Regions from separate parts of the Phytohabitans kaempferiae genome, predicted to be linked through region 2. Evidence: riboswitches for the same ligand, from Rfam matches in the RefSeq annotation. Region 2 holds a riboswitch; the other holds the start of a gene.
What was found. A riboswitch is a leader RNA that binds a small molecule or an ion and turns the genes downstream of it on or off. The one in region 2 is predicted to bind S-adenosylmethionine.

Region 1: another riboswitch for S-adenosylmethionine. It lies ahead of thrC (threonine synthase); the one in region 2 lies ahead of ACFFIA_RS21620 (aminotransferase class V-fold PLP-dependent enzyme).

What each region holds. Positions count from the first base shown of each region.
Region 1 covers NZ_JBHLUH010000084.1:146,340-149,739, reverse strand. The annotation lists gene thrC (threonine synthase) at 119-1,420, opposite strand; SAM riboswitch class I at 1,432-1,567, opposite strand; gene ACFFIA_RS38715 (ABC transporter permease) at 1,639-2,505, opposite strand; gene ACFFIA_RS38710 (alpha/beta fold hydrolase) at 2,502-3,400, opposite strand, start outside.
Region 2 covers NZ_JBHLUH010000042.1:32,713-36,112, reverse strand. The annotation lists gene ACFFIA_RS21625 (YeiH family protein) at 1-921, shown strand, start outside; gene ACFFIA_RS21620 (aminotransferase class V-fold PLP-dependent enzyme) at 928-2,148, opposite strand; SAM riboswitch class IV at 2,189-2,307, opposite strand; gene ACFFIA_RS21615 (LysR family transcriptional regulator) at 2,738-3,400, opposite strand, start outside.

The DNA of each region.
Region 1 (3,400 bases), on a different contig from region 2:
CAGACCCCTCGCGACCTGCACTTCCCTCCATGGTCGCGCTCCCGCTCCGCGTAATCGGGAATCGCAAAATCGACGAAGGCATCTGGCCGGTCGCGCCTGACGGCCCCGGCCGCAAGGCTCAGGAGTCGAGGAGGCCGGCGTCGCGCGCGCCGCGGAGCGAGGGCTTGATCCGGTGGGTCGGACCGACCTGCTCGGCGACCGCGTCGATGGTCTTGAGCCCTTCGCCGGTGTTGTAGACGACCGTCTCGGCGTCCGGGTCGAGCTTGCCCGCCTCGACGAGCTTCTTGAGCACGGCCACCGTGACGCCACCGGCCGTCTCGGCGAAGACGCCGGTCGTCCGCGCCAGCAACTGGATCGCGTCGCGGATCTCGTCGTCGCTGGCGTAGTCCATCCAGCCACCGGTGCGGCGGACGGCCTCCAGCGCGTACAGCCCGGCGGCCGGGTCGCCGATGTTGAGCGACTTGGCGATGCCGACCGGTTTGACCGGGATGATGTCGCTGACCCCGTTGTGCAGCGCGACGGCGATGGGGTTGCAGCCGGCGGACTGTGCCCCGAAGACCCGCCATCCGTTGGCCGGCGCCTCGACCAGCCCGATCTCGACCAGCTCGCTGAACGCCTTGTCGACCTTGGTGAGCAGCTCGCCGCTCGCCATCGGGATGACCACCTGCTCGGGGATGCGCCAGCCGAGCTGCTCGGCGACCTCGTACCCGAGGGTCTTGGAGCCCTCCGCGTAGTAGGGCCGCACGTTGACGTTGACGAACGCGGTGTCCTCGAACTCGTCGGTCTCCACCAGCTCGCTGCAGAGGCGGTTGACGTCGTCGTACGACCCCTCGATCGCGACCAGATCGCCGCCGTACACGGCCGTCGTCACGACCTTGCCGGGCTCGAGGTCGCCGGGGATGAAGACGATCGACGGCACGCCGGCGCGGGCCGCGTGGGCGGCGACCGAGTTGGCCAGGTTGCCGGTGGAGGCGCAGGCGAACCGGGCGAAGCCCAGCCCTCGCGCCGCGGTGAGGGCGACCGAGACGACCCGGTCCTTGAACGAGTGGGTCGGGTTGGCGCTGTCGTCCTTGACCCACAGCGGCCCGCGGATGCCGAACTCGGCGGCGAGCTGCCCGGCGGAGATCAGCGGGGTCAGCCCGGGGTCGAGGGTCACTCGGCTGGCCGGGTCCTGCCCGGCGGGGAGCAGCGCGGCGTACCGCCAGATGCTCTCTGGGCCCGCCTCGATCTGTGCCCGGGTCACCCGCGCGAGAGCGGCCTGGTCGTAGGCCACCTCGAGCGGGCCGAAACACTCGTAGCAGGCGTGCTGGGCGGCGAGCGGGTACTCCTTGCCGCAGCCGCGACAGACGAGCGCGCGGGCCGGGCTGGCCGGAGCCGAGGTGCCGGAGGTGGTGGTTGTAGCGCCGAGGGTCGACGTCATCGCGAGGCGTCCTCTCATCTTTCCCTGCGCCGCACCGTGCGGCGGGGACGGAATTGGCACCTGTCCCGCGAAATCTCGTCGTCGAGTCGTGCGGGGTGGTTGCCGGGGCGTCTTCGGGCCGTATCCCTCAGCCCCTCTGGATGAGGTATTCAGTTGTGGTCCGACCAGTGTACGGGGCGGAAGCGGCTACCGGGCCTTTCCGGTGACCTGCCTCACGATCACGACACGACATCCTTTCGGGTGAATCGCCAGAAGGCGAGCGACCAGAAGAGCGTGGCGTACGCGACCGCCGAGATGCAGCCCTTCACGATGTCGTCGGACTGTGCCGGGGTCGAGAGGAGTCCCAGCCAGGCGTTGCTGTAGTGCGTGGGCAGGAACGAGCGCAGGCTGCCCAGCGCGGTGATCTGGTCCAGGATGCTGGAGAGGATGAAGAGCAACACCGCGCCGCCGACCGCGCCGAGCGGGGCGTCGGTGAGCACCGACAGCAGAAACGCCAGCCCGGCCACCACGAGCAGCCCCACCGCCAGGTAGCCGAGGATGCCGAGCAGCCGCAGCAGCCCCTCGCCGGCCGGGATCTCGGCGGCGACCGTGCTGCGCAGCGGCGACCAGCCGTACCGCAGCGTGCCGACGAGCAGCGCGGTGCCGGCGAGCAGGAGCAGGGCGATGGCCGAGTACGCGAGCGCGACCACCAGCTTCACCGCGAGCAGGCGGGCCCTCGGCACCGGTACGGCCAGCAGGTAACGCAGGCTCCCCCAGCTCGCCTCGCTGGCCACCGTGTCGCCGCAGAAGAGTGCCACCACGACCGTGAGCAGGAAGCCGGCCGAGACGAAGAGTGTGAAGAGCGTGAAGTTGAGACCGCCGGTGGTGGCCAGGTCGATCAGGCTGGCGAACTCGCCGCCACCGTTGTCGTCGTCGCCGCTGTCGAACTGGAACGCGATCAGCACGATCAGCGGCAGCAGCACCATGAAGCCGAGCGCGAGCTGCGTACGCCGCCGGGACGCCTGCCGCCGCCACTCCTGCCACACCGAGAGCGTGCGCCCGGGGCGGTAGCCGGCCGCCGCGCCACGCGTGGTCACCGTGCTCATCGGTCGCCACTCCCCCGCGAGTTGTCGCCCACCAGGGCCAGGAACGCGTCTTCGAGCCGCCGCCGGGGCACGACCCGGTCGACGCCCACGCCGGCCCGGACGAGCTCGGCGACCACCTCGCTGCGCGCGGTGCCGTTGATGTCGACCACGAGCCCGTTGGAGCCGTCGGTGGCGACCGAGCGCACGCCGGCCAGGCGGTCGAGCACGGCCTCGGCGGCGTCCACGTCGGAGACGTCGAGCCGTACGGTCGGCGAGTCGCCCACGATCTCCTCGACCGGGCCGGACGCCACGATCTCGCCCTTGTTGACCACGACCGCGTGTGTGCAGGTCTGCTCCACCTCGGCGAGCAGGTGGCTGGAGACCAGCACGGCCCGCCCGTCGGTGGCGTACCGCTTGAGGACGCGCCGCATCTCGGCGATCTGCGGTGGGTCGAGCCCGTCGGTCGGCTCGTCGAGCACCAGCAGCTCGGGCAGGCCCAGCATCGCCTGGGCGATGGCGAGGCGCTGCTTCATACCGTGGCTGTACTTGCGGATCTTGCGGTGGATGGAGTCGCCCAGCCCGGCGATCTCGATCGCCTCGTCGAGCCGCGCCTCCGCCTCCGGCCGCCCGGTCGCCCGCCAGTACGCCTTGAGGTTCTCCAGCCCGCTCAGGTGCGGCAGGAATCCCGGCCCCTCGACGAGCGCGCCGAGCCGGGACAGCACCGGCGAGCCGGGCACGAGCCGGTGCCCGAAGACGAAGATCTCGCCGCCGCTCGGCTGGGTGAGCCCCATGAGTACCCGGAGCGTCGTCGTCTTGCCCGCGCCGTTGGGGCCGAGGAGCCCAACCACCTGCCCCCGCGCCACCGTGAAGTCCACATTGGACACCGCGACGAAGCCGTCCGCGTACTCCTTCCGCA
Region 2 (3,400 bases):
GCCGGGTACGGCGTCAACCGCCTCGCCAGCCCGGCCAGCCCGATGATCGTGGCCATCGTCCTCGGCGTACTCCTGCGTGCCGTAGGCGGCTACCACGACCGGCTGCGCACCGGGCTCGGCATCGCGTCCCGCACCCTGCTGCGTGCCGGTGTGGTCCTCCTCGGGCTGCAACTCGCCCTCACGGACATCCGCCGGCTCGGCCTCGGCCCTACCGCCGTCGTGCTGTTCAGCGTGGCCGCCGGCTTTCTGGCAACCCGGTGGTGCGGGCGCCGCCTTGGGCTGAGCCCGGCCCGCGCCCTGCTGGTCGCCACCGGTGTGTCGATCTGCGGCGCGTCCGCGGTAGCCGCGATGAACCAGGTCGCCGACGGCGACGAGGAGGACACGGTGACCGCCGTCGCGGTGGTGACCGTGCTGGGCACGCTCTGCCTGGCGGTGGTACCTCTCCTCGGCCTGCTGCTCGGGCTGGATGAGACCACGCTCGGCCTGTGGACCGGTGCGAGCGTGCACGAGGTCGGCCAGGTCGTCGCGATCGGCGGCATGGCCGGCACGGTGGCTCTGTCCGCCGCGGTGGTCGTGAAGCTGGGCCGCGTCGCCCTGCTCGCGCCGCTGGTCACGCTCGTCGCGGTCGCCCGCCGACGCGCAGGTGGCGAGAGCGGCCCCCGCCCGCCGATCCTGCCCTGGTTCGTCGCCGGCTTCGTGGCCATGGCCGCGCTGAGGGCCACCGAACTGGTGCCGGATCCGGTCCTGCACGCCGCCGCGGCATCCTCCAGCCTCCTGCTGGCAATGGCCATGTTCGCACTCGGCACCGCGGTCGACATGCGCGCCCTCACCCGCAGCGGTGGGCGCGCCCTGATGGCCGGAGCACTCGGTACGACACTGCTGGCCGGCCTGTCACTCGCCGGACTCACACTGACCGGCTGACGCCGGTCATACCACCCGACGGTCCAGCCCGCCAGTCTCCTGGGCGAGGGCGGCCACGACCCGGTCGATGTCCTCGGCGACGGTGCCCAGACCGAAGCTGATCCGCAGCAACGCCGCCGGCCCGGCACCGCAGTCGTCAGCACCCGACGCCACGGAACCGGCAAGGCGGCGAGCCAGCGGATGCGCGCAGAACTGCCCCGCCCGCACCCCGACACCATGGTCGAGCGCGAGCCGCTGCGCGACCTCGCCGACATCATGGCCGGGCAGGGCAACCGAGACGATACCCACCCGCTCATGCTCCGCGCCGAAAAGACTCACCGGCACCGCGGCCGGCACCTCTGCCAGCCCCTCCCACAACCGGGCCAGCAGATCCCGCTCACCCCTCTCCAACGCGGCCCGGTCGGCGCCCACCAGTGCGGTACACACCGCCGCGAGCGACACCGCGCCCAGCAGGTTCGGCGTACCACCCTCGTGCCGCGCCGGCCCCGTCGCCCAGGTCACCTCGCCAACACCATCGCCCACCGCCACGCTCGCGCCACCCCCACGTAAGTACGGCTCAGCCGCGTCCAGCCAATCGGAACGACCCACCAGCACACCAGCACCGAACGGCGCATACAGCTTGTGCCCCGAAAACGCCAGATAGTCCGCGCCCAAAGCCTCCATGTCGACGACCCGGTGCGGGACCAACTGCGCCGCGTCAACCACCACCCGGGCGCCGTACGCGTGGGCGACATCGGCCAGACGACGGACCGGCCAGACCTCCCCGGTCACGTTACTGGCCCCGGTCACCGCGAACACCACCTGCCCCGCGATCCCCGCCAACGCCCGCTCCAGCGACTCGACGGCCGCGTCCGGCCCCCACGGCACGGGCAGGCGCACCACAGCGGACCACGGCAGCAGGTTGGCATGGTGCTCGCCCTCGAACACCACCACCGTCACGCCCGCCGGCAAAACCCGGGCCAGCAGGTTGAACGCGTCCGTCGTGTTACGAGTGAACACGACCGCGTCACCAGCCCGGGCACCGACAAAATCACCAACCGCCTGCCGGGCCACCTCATACTCCAAAGTGGACTTACCGGAACGCACACCAGCGCCGCGATGCACACTGCCGTACCACGGAAGCATCCCCTCCACCGCATCGGCCGCGGCCCGAACGCACGGCGCGGACGCCGCGTAGTCAAGATGCACGAAGCGCGCCTTCTCCCCCGAACGCAACCGGACCGGCAGATCAGCACCGACAACATCGAGCAACACGGAAAGCCCTCCAAGCTCACGCTTACCCGCGACGCGGCTCGGCCGCGGGCCTGGTCGTCACCCGGGGCACCCCACCGTGAACACGAGGGTTGCCGGTCAGCGAGCCGGGGCTTGACGCTGACACTCTTGACCGCCACCGAACATACCACCCGGCGGATGCAGCATGAACGGAGGCTTCGCTACCAAGATCCGTCGGTGCGGATCCCTGCTGTGAACAGGTTGGTGTTGCGCCGGGCTGTCTCGCTGTGGTCGGGCTGGCTCAGCTTGTACAGCGAGTCGGTGCGCTGCGCCCGGCACTGGCCGCCCGCGGTGTTCCCGAGGCGATCTACGTGCACAGACCACACGACTGCGCCGGCATCACCGGCTCCAGCCCGGCACACGACACCAGATTCGGATCGTCAAACGATGCGCGGACCATGCCAGTGTCATGTAGTAACCTCACCCGCGAGATGCCCTCTCAACTGGACGATCAAAGCGTGAAGAACTTCGATCTTCCCCAGCTCGGAGGGCACCATCGCGTCCGGCACGCCGATCCCGCACCACATTCATCGGTGGATCAAGGCTAAGACGTCCTGGGGCCAACCTCACCCGCCGCGGCGAGGTAGGCGAGCACCACGGGCCGCTCGTCGTCCCGGCGAGCAGCCACCGCCAGCGCGGACGGAGAGAGGCCGCGGACCGGCACGGCGATCACCTCGTCCCGGACGACCAGCGGGGCGTTGCCGGTAGCCAGCAGCACCACCCGCGCACCGTTGGCGACCGCCTCGTAGGTCTCCTCGGCGCTGCCTATGACCCCGCCGATCCTGGGCTCGCGGCCGTTTCGGGCATCCAGGGCCAGCCAGTAGTCCCGCAACGGTCCAGCCTCCGGCGGGAGGGCCAGGAAGGGCTCGTCGAGCAGGTCGGCGAAGTCCACTGCCCCGTCGCGGTCGGAAGCAGCCCGCGCCGCCAGGGAGTGTCCTTTCGGGAGGGCGACCAGCCGCCGCTCGCGGGCCACCACCGCGTACCGGTAGTGGTCGCCGTCCGGCAGAGGCATCCAGACGAAGGCGACATCGCTCGACCCGTCCGCCAACCCAGCGCTGGGATCGGCCCAGTTGACTTGGCGCAGGACAGGCCGGAAGCCCGGATACCGGGAGACCAGCCGGGCCCGCAGGGCGGGCAGCAGCCCACGGCCCGGGCTGGTGGACATGCCGATCACCAGGGCACACCTCTCGGCGGCCTTCGCGGCCGC